Regions from separate parts of the Paenibacillus sp. OSY-SE genome, predicted to be linked through region 1. Evidence: predicted binding sites of a transcription regulator. Region 1 holds the regulator's gene; the other holds the start of a gene.
What was found. The regulator Rex, encoded in region 1, represses fermentation and respiration genes when NADH is low (regulators of the CRP and FNR family bind a similar motif). The targets are predictions, from matches to a motif close to TTGTGAAATATTTCACAA.
Positions count from the first base shown of each region.

Region 2: the regulator Rex is predicted to act here: its motif matches at 2,828-2,845, upstream of pflB (formate C-acetyltransferase).

Region 1 is NZ_ALKF01000184.1:61,638-69,443, forward strand. Features, by position in the region: gene dinG (ATP-dependent DNA helicase DinG) at 1-2,143, shown strand, start outside; gene A372_RS0116040 (redox-sensing transcriptional repressor Rex) at 2,152-2,799, shown strand; gene A372_RS0116045 (amidohydrolase) at 2,796-4,106, shown strand; gene A372_RS0116050 (cell wall elongation regulator TseB-like domain-containing protein) at 4,123-4,644, shown strand; gene A372_RS0116055 (hypothetical protein) at 4,887-5,447, shown strand; gene A372_RS0116060 (AAA family ATPase) at 5,416-6,930, shown strand; gene A372_RS0116065 (3-hydroxyacyl-CoA dehydrogenase family protein) at 7,063-7,806, shown strand, end outside.
Region 2 is NZ_ALKF01000193.1:131,025-138,830, reverse strand. Features, by position in the region: gene adhE (bifunctional acetaldehyde-CoA/alcohol dehydrogenase) at 34-2,661, shown strand; gene pflB (formate C-acetyltransferase) at 3,124-5,391, shown strand; gene pflA (pyruvate formate-lyase-activating protein) at 5,564-6,298, shown strand; gene A372_RS0121470 (AraC family transcriptional regulator) at 6,618-7,806, shown strand, end outside.

The sequences.
Region 1 (7,806 bases):
CTTTATGGATGAAGTGAGGAACAATTTGGCGAGTCTGTTGCCGAATTACGAGCCGCGTGAAGCTCAGGAACAAATGTTTAACGAAGTGATGGAATGCCAGGAGCAGGACCTTCATCTCTTGATTGAAGCTGGAACAGGCACTGGGAAATCACTTGGATACTTGCTCCCTTCCTTATATTACAGCGTATCTCAAGAGAAGAAAGTGATTGTTAGCACGCACACTATCAATTTGCAAGAACAGTTGAGACAGCGTGATTTACCGCTTCTGGAGAAGATTGTTCCGTTTCCTTTCAAAGCTTCGGTGTTAAAAGGACGCAGTCACTATTTGTGTTTGAGAAAATTTGAACATAAAATAAATCATAGAGAGTTCGTTCATGCGCGTGACGACAGCATAACCGCTGCTCAGTTTCTCGTCTGGCTAAGCCAGACGGAGCATGGCGATGATGAGGAGCTGCATTTGGTCCACAAAGGTCCAGATTTCTGGGATACGGTGTCCAGTGATAGCGACTCTTGTCTGAACCGGGCTTGCCCGTGGTTCCGGCGCTGCTTCTATCATCGGGCGAAGAATGAAGCGAATTTGTCGGACATTATTATAACGAACCATTCTCTGCTGTTCACCGATGTCATTGCCGAACATCGTCTGTTGCCTACCTATGAACACTTGGTCATAGATGAGGCTCATCATTTTGAAGAGACGGCAGGCAAACATCTAGGCATCCATTTGCAATATTTTTCACTCATTCATCCGTTAACGCGGCTATTCAAAGACAGCAAGAATGGAGCATTGATCTTGCTTCAGATGCGGCTCCGCCTATCCGGTCACGAGAAAGCGCTTATCTGGGCAGAAGGAATCGACAAGCTGCTCACGCAAATCGTCGACGTGAAGGAACAATGGGACCGTTTGAATGAAGTCTTGTTCCAATTGCTTCCTCCGACTGAGAACGGACAAGCCGAAGCCGCCGGGCAGACGGTATTCCGGTTGCCGTCGGGCGAACGTCCAGAAGCTTGGGCCGGCATCACCGAGCTGGAAAGCGACATCCATGTCCGGCTTAGCGATATTGTTCGGTCAGGAGAGAAGCTGGCCAACGAATGGAAGGATTACGATGACGATGAAATTCAGGGCGTTGTCGTGGACGTGACGGGATTGTTCAAAGAATTGGGCCTAGTTCGGGATGAATTCCGCAACTTTATGCAGGGGAAAGACCCGGAAACGGTCTACTGGATGGAAGGGAATTCCCAGTTCAAGCATAAATCGATGCATATGTACGCAGTCCCGGTCGATGTGAGTGATGCACTGAAACGGTATTTTTTTGAACCGAAGAAAAGTGTAATTCTGACATCGGCTACGCTGTCGGTCGATAAATCATTCCAGTTCGTGGCAGAACAAATCGGGCTGAAGGATGCGGAGCGGGATGGACGGCTGCACACGGTCATATTACCGTCACCGTTTAATTACCGGGAACAGGCATTAGTCGTTATCCCACGTGATTTCCCGAGCGTAAAGGGCGCATCAGATGCAAAGTTCAACCAGATGTTGACGCAATCGATAGCGGATGTCGCGCAAGTAACGAGAGGACGAATGCTTGTGCTCTTCACCTCGTATCGCATGCTGCGGGATGTATATGCGCCTTTGAAGGAAGCGCTGAGCGTTCACGGGATTCACGTGCTTGGACAAGGCATTGACAGCGGTAACCGCAGCAAGCTGACCCGCAGGTTCAGGGAGCAATCCGCTTCCGTCTTGCTGGGGACGAGCAGCTTCTGGGAAGGGGTGGACATTCCTGGAGATGCACTCACGTGCTTGGCGATTGTTCGACTTCCGTTCCAGCCGCCGAACCACCCGTTGGTCGAGGCAAAATCAGAGCGGCTGAAACGGCAAAATCAGAATCCATTCCGGAAGTATTCCGTGCCGCAAGCCGTTATCCGCTTTAAGCAGGGATTCGGCCGATTGGTGCGGACCTCGCAGGATAAGGGAATTGTCATCATCTATGATACGCGCGTGATCGAAACAAGCTATGGCAAGCACTTTTTATATTCCTTGCCGGGACCAAAGATGGAGCACATGGCTGCAGAGCAGTTGGTTCCGCGCATTGAAACGTGGTTGGACGATAATCAAAAGACGTTGAAGAGCGATGAGGGGACTTGATTTAAGATATGAAAACATTAAAAATATCTGAAGCTGTTGTTCGACGTCTGCCGGTCTATTTGCGTCATTTGATAGAACTGAAGCAGCGTGAAGTATTGACAGTTTCTTCTCAGGATTTGGGCCAGAAGCTGGATTTAAATCCAGCGCAAATCCGCAAGGACTTGGCTTATTTTGGAGATTTTGGACGCAAAGGCATTGGTTATGACGTATCTTATTTAATACAGCAAATCCGTCATATATTGAAGCTGGACCAAATTATTAACGTTGGCCTGGTCGGTGCCGGTAAACTGGGGCATGCGTTGTGCAATTACACGGTCTATTTGAAAGACAACATGAAAATCGTAGCTGTGTTCGACGCCATGGAGTCCAAGATTGGCACGGATATTAATAATCTGAAAGTTCAACCTATGAGCGAAATGATCACAACGGTTCGAAATCAGCACATCCGTATCGGAATTATTACGGTTCCGGCCGCGGAAGCGCAATATGTAGCGGAGCAATTCGTCGAAGCCGGTGTAGAAGCCATTTTGAACTTTGCGCCTGTTATTTTGAAGGTTCCGTCTCATGTGCGCGTGCATACTGCCGATTTCACAACGGATTTGTTTAGCCTGGCTTATTATTTAACGGATCAGGGAAAGGAAGTTCCAGTCCAATGACAAAGCGAATCATTATTGAAAATGGCGCCTTTGCGGTACTTAATGCTCAATCCGGGCAAACCTCAACCAAGGGAACGATGGTTATTGAAAATGATCGAATTGTCCACTTGGGAGATTCACTTCCCGCGCAGTTCGATACGAGTGATGCAGAGAGAATAAACGGCAAAGGTCTGTTCTTCCTGCCTGGTTTAATCAATACGCATGGTCATGCTGCGATGTCGCTCCTGCGCGGGTATGGTGACGACATGGTGCTGCAATCGTGGCTGCAGGAGAAAATGTGGCCAATGGAAGCGAAATTTACGTCACAGGATGTGTATTGGGGAACCGCATTATCCGTCGTTGAGATGCTTAAGGGCGGAACCACAACGTTCGTCGACATGTATGATCATATGGATGAAGTCGCTAAAGTCTGCGAACAGTCTGGCATTCGGGGCTGTCTAATGCGCGGCGCAATCGGGCTGTGTCCTGAAGACGTCCAGGATGCGAAGCTTAAAGAAGCGGTTCAATTCGCAAAAGACTGGAACGGCAAGGCGAATGGACGGATTACAACCGTGCTGGCGCCACATGCGCCATATACGTGTCCGCCGGCATTCATTGAGAAGTTCGTGCAAGCGGCACATGATATGGATTTACCTCTTCATACACATATGTCGGAGACGAAGGCGGAAGTGGAACAGAACGTGAAGGATTATGGGCTCCGTCCGGTTGCTCATTTAGAGAAATTAGGCTTCTTCTCCCGGCCGTCGTTCATTGCACACGGGGTACATTTGACAGATGAAGAAATTGCGACTCTGGCTCACTACCATGTAGCTGTGTCTCATAATCCAGGCAGCAACCTCAAGTTGGCGAGCGGTGTAGCTCGGGTTCCTGAATTGTTGCGCGCAGGAGTTGTCGTCTCTCTCGGAACGGATGGTCCGGCCAGCAACAATAACTTAGACATGTTCGAAGAAATGCGGCTTGCTGCGCTTATACACAAAGGAGTATCGGGAGATCCAACCGCGATTCCGGCTGCAGAAGCGCTGCGCATGGGTACCGTATACGGGGCGAAGACGATTTCGCTTCCTGATGTAGGATTGCTTGAGGTCGGTATGAAGGCAGATATGGTTGCGGTAGATATCGATCAAGCTCACTTCATTCCACATACGGATCTCGTATCTCACATGATTTACTCCGCTTCGGCTAAAGATGTGAAGCATGTGTGGATTGATGGAGAACAGGTCGTGAAGAATGGCGAATGCCTGACGTTAGATGAAGAACGTATCCGTCATGAGACGCAGCAATGCTTCGAGCAGCTGCTGCAGCGATAAGCGGGGGGATTTATTCATGGTAAGAAGCCGCACACGTCGGCGTTCCAAATGGAAATGGTATATCCCGCTGGCGGTTCTTATTCTGATTCTTCTCATTGCTGCCGTATATATGTATGTGCAATATATAAATGCTGATGAGCGAGTGAAAGAAGCTGATATCATTCGCCAAGCGAATGATAGTGTAAAGCTCGCAGAAATATCCGGTGTCGAGAAGAGCGTATGGGACGACATTGTCTATGTTGTTGAAGGTAAAGATGAACAAGACCAAGAACGACTGGTGTGGGTGTTTCCGAAGAAAGTCGTATCTATGTACGCCTTTGAAGGAATAAAAAAAGATGCGATGAAAGCAAAAATAAAAGAGCAATATAACAAGGTTCACATCGTACGGCTTATTCCCGGATATAAAGACGGGCAATATGTATGGCAGGCGATGCTGGAGCGAGCGGACGAACAGGGCGCCAACCGCTATTATTATCAATTTTATCTGTTCGCCGACGGTTCACCGATCGGAGAAATCTACGGGCTGCCTAATAAATAACGATGAACCACCTGTCAAGTGCTCATTACACCGTATTCTTGCAAGTGACGCGATTGAAGCGTTGCAGCGAGAATACGGTGTTTTTTTTGTTGCCAAGGGGATTGGCAGCTATGGTACACTTTACATTCAACTTCAGTGTATATACTATGATATACTCTAACATGTACTGAATGATATATTTCATGTATTCAACAAGCGCCGTTTTCATGTAGATAGATTAGAGTGTGAGGAGGTATTTCAGCATGACGAAAAAAGTTCGTATCGCGCCTACCATCCTGATTATGATTGTGACGGGCGCCGTACTGTTCGGTGGATGGGCGTTGTATCAGACTAATTTTGTGAAGCAGCCAGTGGAACAGATCGTGCAAAAGCATGCTGAGATTACACAATATCATGTTGACTGGCAGACCGACGCGATGAAGGTTCAAATTCAGACGAAGCCGGGTGTCGATGTCCGTGAATTGGTTCAGCAGCTGAATGGCGACTTGGAAAAGCAAGCAAAAGGGAAAAAGGTAGTTATTGAATATATGAATGACCATAGCACGCCGAAAATCGATAAATGGTGGTCCCAGGCATTGTTTGATGTCGCTGAAGCGATGGTACATCAAAAATATAGTCAAATTCCATCACGTCTGCAGCAGCTGCAGCAGCCGGGGATAGAAGTTCAGACGGAAATGGACAACCAGTATGTATATATTACGGTGAAGGATGGACAAGGCAGCAAGACGTTGCTGCTGCCGTTAGAAGGTACACGGATGGGGGTGTGGCCGTATGAGAAATCGACAATCGATGCGATGGCCTGAGTGGGTCATCGGCGTATCCATTCCACTCCTGTTGTTCATTATTTTCCTTGGAGTGAATGTGTGGCCGATCGTACTGGCTGCCGCCGCAATAGGTGTATTGGCGTTCGTAGCGCAGCGTCGTGGTGCGGGTATGGCAGCAACCTCTGGCCGCAAAGATTCACGAAGTCTTAAAGTCACTGCAATGAGCTTCGATAACATCGGGGGTCAAGAACGTGCCAAAAATGAGCTGGTAGAAGCTTTGGACTTCCTGGTTCACCCTGACGCTATCAGTAAATTCGGAATACGTCCTCTAAAGGGCATTCTTCTAACTGGTCCTCCGGGGACAGGGAAGACGTTGATGGCCAAGGCGTCGGCCCATTACGCAGACGCGGTGTTCATTGGAGTATCCGGCAGTGAGTTCGTAGAGATGTTCGTTGGGGTCGGTGCTGGCCGGGTGCGAGAGCTGTTTAAGGACGCGAGACAGCGTGCTGTGAAGGAGAAAAAAGAGAACGCAGTTATTTTTATCGATGAGATTGACGTTATCGGCGGTAAACGTGAAGGCGGGCAACAGCGGGAATACGATCAGACATTGAACCAATTGTTGACGGAAATGGACGGTTTATATGCGGATCAGACGCCAAGAATTCTCGTGATGGCAGCGACAAACCGTAAAGAGATGCTCGACAGCGCCCTGCTGCGTCCGGGTCGGTTCGACCGTCATATTCAAGTGGATATGCCGGACAAGAAAGGCCGTCGTCACATTTTGGATTTGCATGCGGATAACAAACCGCTGGCCGATGATGTCAATCTGGACCGGATTGCGGAAGAGACGTTCGGATTTTCCGGTGCACAGCTTGAAAGTGTACTGAATGAAGGCGCGATCTATGCGATGCGTGAACAGGCTGACTTGATTTCGACAGCACATTTATCGCAGGCGATTGATAAGGTGCTGATGGGAGAGAAGAGCGACCGCGAGACGAATCAGGAAGAACGGCGCCGGGTCGCAATTCATGAATTGGGTCATGCAATTATGGCGGAGCTAGTCCGTCCGGGAAGCGTATCTCAAGTTTCATTAAGTCCGAGAGGTCAAGCGCTTGGCTACGTCCGACACCAGCCGCAGGAAGAACGTTATTTGTATACGAAGCCGTTCTTAGAAGAACAGATTATGATCGCGCTGGGTGGAGCTGCTGCTGAAGAAATGTTCTATGGGAACCGCAGTACAGGCTCCCAGGGAGACTTCGATCAAGCGCTTAATATTGTCGAGACGATGATTAATTCAGGCTTGACCAGCTTGGGAATTGTACGCCTGAAGCATCTGTCTCCCGATGTCTTGACAAAAGAGACACAGGCGATTATGTTAGATTTGACGAATCGCACGCATGAGCTGTTGAAAGAGCACCAGGAAGCATTCGAGCGCTGTCTGAAGCATTTGATTGAAGAAGAGTACGTAAGCGGTGAGAAATTCCGGTGTCTATTATGTGACAAGAAACAATTACCAGCGTGAAAATGCGCTGGTTATTTCTTTTTATTTTCAACAATCATGTTAAGATAATATTAGGTACCTATGCACTGATAACGCGAGCTATATCTCGGGTACACTATGCAGAGCATAGCAACATGAAAGGTGGAAGAGACCATGTTTTTCAAAAAAATCGGCGTCATTGGCGGCGGTACAATGGGCCAAGGCATTGCAGAAATGCTTGCTGTGAAAGGCCTGGACGTGCTGCTAGTGGAGCAAACGCCGGAAAAGCTGGACCATGCATACGAAATGATTGAAACGAGCTTGGACAAACAGCTGGAGAAATGGGCTATCACTCAAGCGGAAAAAAAATTAATTCTTTCGCGCATACATAAGGTGACGCATCTGGCTGAACTTAGTGCATGCGATATGGTTATAGAAACCATCTCCGAAGATATCGAAGCGAAGAAAAGCGTATTTGCGGAGCTGGATCGCGTCTGCCCTAGCAATATCATTCTGGCAAGCAACACATCGACATTGTCTTTGACCGAATTGGCGAGCTCTACGAAATATCCGGAGCGAGTTATCGGTATGCATTTCATTCATCCAGTTTCGAAAGTGGATCTTGTCGAAATTATCCGCGGGTTAAAAACATCAGATGCTACATTTGATGAGACGAAGCGGTTTGTTGAAGAAGTTGTGCAGAAGAAAGGCGTTATGGTGTATGAATCGCCGGGCTTCGTCACGACACGGATTATTTGTAACTTAATTAACGAAGCATTACATGTGCTGCAAGAAGGAGTCGCATCTGCAGAAGATATCGACAATGCGATGCGAATCGGATACAATTTCCAATATGGTCCATTAGAGATGGCTGACCGCTTTGGTCTCGATTCCGTACTGGCAGCGATGGAGCGCATG
Region 2 (7,806 bases), on a different contig from region 1:
TTCACACTTAGTCCTTGAATGGAGGCGGAGAGAATGGCAACGAAACCAGAAGTGAAAGCTACAGAGAAAAAGACAGAGCAAACCGCAAATGTCGAGAAGCACATCCAGCAACTGATTGACCGCGCGAAGAAGGCGCAGGAAGCATTCATGGATATGGATCAGGAGCAAATCGACAAAGTGGTTCAACAAATGGCGTTGGCAGGCTTAGACAAACATATGCATCTCGCGAAAATGGCTGTGGAGGAAACGGGCCGCGGCGTATACGAGGACAAAATTACGAAGAACATCTTTGCTACGGAGTATATTTTTAACCACATTAAATATGAAAAAACAGTAGGCGTTATTGAAGACAATCCGAATGGCGCCTACATGAAGATAGCCGAACCAGTCGGTATCGTGATGGGGATTACGCCAGTAACGAATCCGACATCGACGACGATGTTCAAAGCGCTCATCTCGATTAAGACGCGCAACCCGATTATTTTCGGGTTTCACCCTTCGGCACAGAAATGCAGCGCGGAAGCGGCTCGCATTTTGCATGATGCAGCTGTGAAATATGGCGCACCGGAACATTGCATCCAATGGATCGAGTTCCCGTCGATGGAAGCGACGAACACGCTCATGAACCACCCGGAGGTAGCGCTCATCCTGGCAACAGGCGGCGCGGGCATGGTTCGTTCCGCATACAGCTGCGGCAAACCGGCGCTTGGCGTTGGTCCCGGCAATGTGCCTTGCTTCATTGAAAAGACGGCAGACCTGAACCAAGCAGTAACTGACCTGATTCTGTCCAAAACATTCGACAACGGGATGATTTGCGCATCCGAGCAGGCGGTTATCATTGAAGAGCCAATTTTCAATCAGACGAAGAAGCTGATGCAGTCCCAAGGCTGCTACTTCCTGAGCAAAGAGGAAATCGGCAAGCTGCAGGGCAGTGCCATGAAAGCCGAAACGTGTGCAGTCAATCCAGTAATTGTCGGCCAGCCGGCGACGAAGATTGCCGAGATGGCGGGCATCAATGTGCCGGACAACACGAAGATTCTCGTGGCCGAGCTGGAAGGTGTCGGACCGAAATATCCGCTGTCCGCAGAGAAATTGAGTCCCGTGCTTGCCTGCTATAAGGTGAAAACGGCGCAGGAAGGTATCGACCGCGCTGCAGAAATCGTTGAATTCGGCGGCATGGGCCACTCTTCGGTCGTCCACACGAACGATGACGACGTTATTGCGAAGTTCTCGGACCGCTTGCAAACCGGGCGCATTCTCGTCAACTCGCCATCCACGCATGGCGCCATCGGGGACCTGTATAACACGAACATTCCGTCCTTGACGCTCGGCTGCGGTTCTTACGGCCGCAACTCGACGTCCTCGAACGTAACGGCGGTGAACTTGCTCAATATTAAACGGGTGGCGAAGCGTACAGTGAATATGCAGTGGTTTAAAGTTCCAAATAAAATCTACTTTGAAAAAGGGGCAACCCAATACTTGGCGAAAATGCCGGACATCAGCCGCGTCATGATTGTTACCGACCCGATGATGGTGAAGCTCGGCTATGTGGAAAAATTGGAATACTACTTGCGTCAACGCCGCAATCCGGTCGTTATCGAAGTGTTCTCCGATGTAGAGCCGGATCCGTCCACCAAGACGGTTGAACGCGGTACGGAAATGATGCAGAGCTTCCAGCCAGACTGTATTATCGCACTTGGCGGCGGATCGCCAATGGACGCAGCGAAGGGCATGTGGCTGTTCTATGAATATCCGGATACGGAATTCGACAACCTGAAGCAGAAGTTCCTTGATATCCGCAAGCGGACTTATAAATATCCGCGACTCGGCAAAAAGGCGAAATTCGTGGCCATTCCAACCACGTCCGGTACGGGTTCGGAAGTGACTTCGTTTACCGTCATTACGGATAAAGAAAAAGGAAACACGAAGTATCCGCTGGCTGACTATGAATTAACGCCGGACGTAGCCATCGTGGATCCGGAATTCGTATACAGCTTGCCGAAAACTGCGGTAGCCGACACCGGTATGGACGTGCTTACGCATGCGATTGAGGCGTACGTGTCCGTTATGGCGAGCGATTACACCGATGGCTTGGCGATTAAAGCTATCCAGCTCGTATTCGCGAATTTAGTGAAATCTCATCATGAAGCATGTCCGAAGGCACGCGAAAAAATGCACAACGCTTCGACACTTGCCGGTATGGCGTTCGCGAATGCCTTCCTCGGCATCAACCATAGCTTGGCGCACAAATGGGGAGCGCAATATCATACGGCACACGGTCGCACGAATGCCATTCTGCTGCCGCACGTCATTCGCTACAATGCGAAGAAGCCGACGAAGTTCGCTTCGTTCCCGAAATATGACCACTTCGTGGCGGATGAGCGCTACGCGGAAATCGCACGCATCTTGGGATTGCCTGCCCGCACGACGGAAGAGGGCGTGAACAGCCTTATCAAGGCGATTCGCGACATGAACCGCGAGCTCGGCATTCCGGAATCGTTCCAAGCCATCGGCTTCGACGCGAAGGATTTCGAATCCCGCGTAGACTACTTGGCAGACCGCGCGTTCGAAGACCAATGTACGACAGCGAATCCGAAGCTGCCGCTCGTGACGGAATTGGCGGAAGTGTACCGCAACGCCTTCTACGGACGGTTCGAGTAAGAAGGCAGCAACTGAAAGCATGACAGCCTAATCCACCTTTCCTTTATACAGCAGCGAAGAGTCCAGCCCTCTTCGCTGCTATTGTCTGTCATTATGAAAACACGGACATTGTTTTCAACTAAAATTGAACAATTAAATGTGATTAATTTCATGGAGGACAACTATATTGTGATATAAATCACATTAACTGTACGTGAAAAGAGGTACAATTAAATCACAGCAAGGGAAGACAAAAATGAAGCATATTATTTCTTTCTTTGTCAGCCGCACTTAGCAGGAAGTGACGCTTCGCTGGAGAAGTAAAAAGCGAAAGAAAAATAATTGCAGCTTCTAAAGTGAAAAACGTCACAAAATGTAAGATTAGGCATTACAATGAATGGGTATGTACATGATATTGCTAGGTGTGAGCGTTCTGGATTGTTTACAGCACATACAGATAATCAAATGTATGGAGGGATTACGATGTCGGTGATTGAAAAGAACATGACTGAAGTAAAAACAATGGATCCATGGCGTGGGTTCAAAATGGGAAAATGGCAAAGACACGTAGATGTGCCTAACTTCCTTGATGACAACATTTTGCCTTATCATGGAGACGAGGCGTTCCTCGCGGGCCCGACTCAGAACACGAAGGACCTGTGGGAAGTTGTAAGCCGTCTGACTAAAGAAGAGCGCGACCGCGGCGGCGTATGGGATGTCGATGTAAACACTCCTTCGACGATCACATCGCACCAACCGGGCTACTTGGATAAAGATAAAGAAAAAGTGGTCGGCGTTCAGACAGATGCTCCGTTCCGCCGCTCCATTCAACCATTCGGCGGCATTCGCATGATGATTGACGCTTGTGAAGCATACGGCTTCAAAATGCCGGATGAAATTGTTAAAATGTTTACAGACATTCGCAAAACGCATAACCAAGGCGTATTTGATGCATATACTTCCGAAATGCGCGCAGCACGCAAAGCCGGAATCATCACGGGCTTGCCGGATGCTTACGGTCGCGGCCGCATCATCGGCGATTATCGCCGAATCGCATTGTACGGTATTGACTACTTAGTTCAACAGAAGAAGCAAGATTTGAAAAACCTTGAAGTGGACGCAATGGATGCTGATACCATTCGCGACCGCGAAGAAATCTCTGAACAAATTCGCGCACTCGGCGAATTGAAGCAACTGGCAGAAATGCACGGCTTCGACATTTCCAAGCCAGCCGTGAACGCGCAAGAAGCGTTCCAATGGGTATACTTTGGCTACTTGGCAGCCGTTAAAGAACAGAATGGTGCGGCGATGTCCCTTGGTCGCGTATCTTCCTTCTTGGATATTTACATTGAACGTGACTTGAAAGAAGGCAACTTGACAGAACAAGAAGCGCAAGAGCTAGTTGACCATTTCGTCATGAAGCTGCGTATCGTTAAGTTTTTGCGCACACCAGACTACAATGAATTGTTCAGCGGTGACCCTACTTGGGTTACAGAATCAATCGGTGGTATGGGAATGGACGGAACGACTCGCGTCACGAAGAACAGCTTCCGTTTCCTGCACACCTTATATAACTTGGGACCAGCTCCAGAGCCAAACTTGACGGTACTGTGGTCCACGAAATTGCCTGAATCGTTCAAAAAATATTGCTCGAAGGTTTCGATTGAAACAAGCTCCATTCAATATGAAAATGATGACCTGATGCGTCCGTTCTACGGTGATGACTACGGTATCGCTTGCTGCGTATCCGCAATGCGCATCGGTAAGCAAATGCAGTTCTTTGGTGCTCGCGCTAACTTGGCAAAATGCTTGCTGTACGCTATCAACGGCGGTAAAGACGAAAAATCCGGCGCTCAAGTCGGACCAGAACTGCCAGCGATTACGAGCGAAGTGCTTGATTACGACGAAGTCGTGAAACGTTTCAAGCAAATGATGGATTGGCTTGCGAAGCTGTACATGAACACGCTCAACATCATTCACTATATGCATGATAAATATAGCTATGAACGTATCGAAATGGCATTGCATGACCGTGAGATTCTGCGCACGATGGCTTGCGGTATTGCAGGACTCTCGGTAGCGGCTGACTCCTTGAGCGCCATTAAATTCGCAAAAGTCAAACCAATCCGCAACGAGCAAGGCATCGCGGTTGACTTCGAAATTGAAGGCGACTACCCTTGCTACGGCAACAATGATGACCGTGTAGACGGTATTGCAATTGAGTTGGTTGAATCGTTCATGAATATGATTCGCAAACATAAAGCATACCGTGGCGCATTGCCGACACAATCGGTTCTGACCATTACGTCGAACGTTGTATATGGCAAGAAAACAGGTACAACGCCTGACGGACGCAAAGCCGGCGAACCGTTCGCACCTGGTGCGAACCCAATGCACGGCCGTGATAAGAAGGGCGCGCTCGCATCGCTCAGCTCGGTAGCCAAGCTGCCTTACGAGCATAGCTTGGACGGCATTTCGAACACCTTCTCCATCGTGCCGAAAGCATTGGGCAAAGAGCTTGACGCTCGGAAATCCAATCTTACGTCGATGATGGACGGATACTTCGGCAGCGGAGCGCATCACTTGAATGTCAACGTATTCGACCGTGAGCAATTGCTCGACGCGATGGAACATCCAGAGAACTATCCACAGCTGACGATTCGCGTGTCCGGTTATGCGGTTAACTTCATCAAGCTGACTCGCGAACAACAAATGGATGTCATTAACCGTACATTCCACGGTTCGATGTAACCGAATTAAGACAGCAACATATGTGAATAATGAAGGAGGGGGAGCAGCCATACCCGAGCAACGCACCTTGCGGTGTTTTCCGGGAGGGCGCCCCCTCTTGCTTTTTCACTAGACATATGTTGATATGTATGAATGACCTCGTGGAGAGCAATAGAGAAAGGACCGTGATACGATGATTGGACGCATACATTCTGTAGAAACGTTCGGCACGGTGGATGGGCCAGGAATTCGCTTCATATTATTCATGCAAGGCTGTGCGTTAAAATGCCAATATTGCCATAATCGCGATACATGGAGTTTGAATGACGGAAAAGAAATGACGATAGAAGAAGCGTTGTCCGAAATCGAATCCTATTTGCCGTATTACCGCAGCTCTGGAGGGGGCTTGACGGTGTCTGGCGGCGAACCGACGCTGCAAGGGCCATTCGTCAAGGAACTGTTCCGGCAAGTGAAGGAACGTTGGGATTTGCATACAACACTCGATACGAACGGTGTTAATGATGTCACAAAGCTTGCGGACCTGTATGATTTGACGGATCTCGTGCTGCTCGACATTAAGCATATCAACAACGAGAAGCATATGTCCCTCACCGGTGTTCCGAATACGCGGACGCTGGAAACGGCGCGTTGGTTATCGGATCACGGGAAGAAAATGTGGATTCGCCATGTGTTTGTGCCGACGATTAATGATGCGGAAGAGGACTTGCTTGAGCTCGGTCGTTTCATCGGATCGTTGCAAGGCGTTGAGAAGGTAGACATCCTGCCATATCACCAGATGGGCGTATACAAATGGGAGCATCTCGGTGAGAAATATCCACTCGAGGGCGTGCCTTCACCGACAGCAGAAGAAGTGGAACGGGCACAGCGACTTATCGATCAGGGGCGCATGGAAGCGGCGAAGCATTGATTGCTCTTATAAAATAATAGGAGCCGGGGCACTATCTCAAGAGAGGTAGTGCCCTTTTTGCGTTGTTCTTTCTGCTTGCATTGGATTGTGTCCAGTAAAAAAGCAACGGATGCCTTTTTACCGCCCAATTCGAACATTTTACTGTATATTCTCTAGTGGATCTTGCTTGCTTCAAAGGTAAAATTTAAAAAAATGAAAGATTGTACAAGCGAATTTCATCAATCCAATTGGAACCATCTAAAAAATTGCCACACATTATGTTCAGCTGTGTTTTTTTCTGGTATGGTAGTAACAAAAAAACCGAATGGGGGCCTATTGCATGCCGAAATCATCCGAACAAACCATTCGTGCAAGCGGTTCCATAAAGGAGCGTCTCCGCTCTATTTGGACGAAAAAGCTGATGGGGAGGCTGTGGATCCGTTTTTTGCTGCCCTATTTGCTCTTCTTAATGTTAACGCTAACTGCGGGATGGATTGCTTACCGGGAGACGATTGATGTGCTGGAGCGGGAAGTGCTGGAACGGAACGATAAAGCATTGAATCAAGCGCAGACCTTGCTCGAAACGCGGTTCGCTGAAGTGGAGTCGATCGTGCAACAGGTGGCCGATCATCCGAAAATCAAAGGCTTTCAAGTGGTGTCGGAGCCATTTGCCGGCACGAATACGTACAAAGTGATGGCGACCCGCAGCGCGCTTGACGATTACAGCGTCAGCAACCGTTTTTTGATGGATTATTTCGTTATCTTTCAGAACAGCTCGCTCGTCATTTCACCCCATCGGGTGGAATCTATCGACGCCTATTACGGTGATGTGCTGCGGTATAAAGATTGGGATGCTGAGCAATGGAAGCAGGAAATGCTAAAGACCTTTCATTTGAAGGATTTTATCGGCATGAGGACGGTGCGCTACAGGCAGACGGAGGAGCAGATGGTTACGTATGTTCGGTCGCTCGGTTACCCGGGATATTATCAAGGAGCCGTCGTTGCGCTTATTCCGCATAAAGAAATCGAGAAAATACTGCATAGCATCGATGTGAAGCAAGGCGGCACAGTTCGCATTATTGATCAGCAAGGTGAAATGATCGGCTCAATCGGGAATGGTAATGAGGATTCCATAAATAAGTTGATCTCTCGCTCCATGTCCATGAGTAATTCGCATTACCGCACAGACATGGATGGACAGGATATGCTCGTCTCGCAAATTACTTCGGAGAAGACCGGCTGGACGTATATTGCGGCGCAGCCAGCGGCCGACGTCCTGAAAAGCGTGTATGCCATCAAGCGTACGACGTTCACGCTCGTCGGAATATCATTAGCTGTAATCGTGCTGCTCGCCTTATGGTTGTCGCATCGGAACAGCCGTCCGCTGGAGCGGCTCTACTCATACGTGCACACGTTCGCGAAGCCGGGCATGCTGCTGCGTGGCAAACGATCGGATATATTCGCTTATTTACGCGACGCGTTCGCTGAGATGCTCGAGACGACGAAGACGCTCGATCAGAAGCTTACTG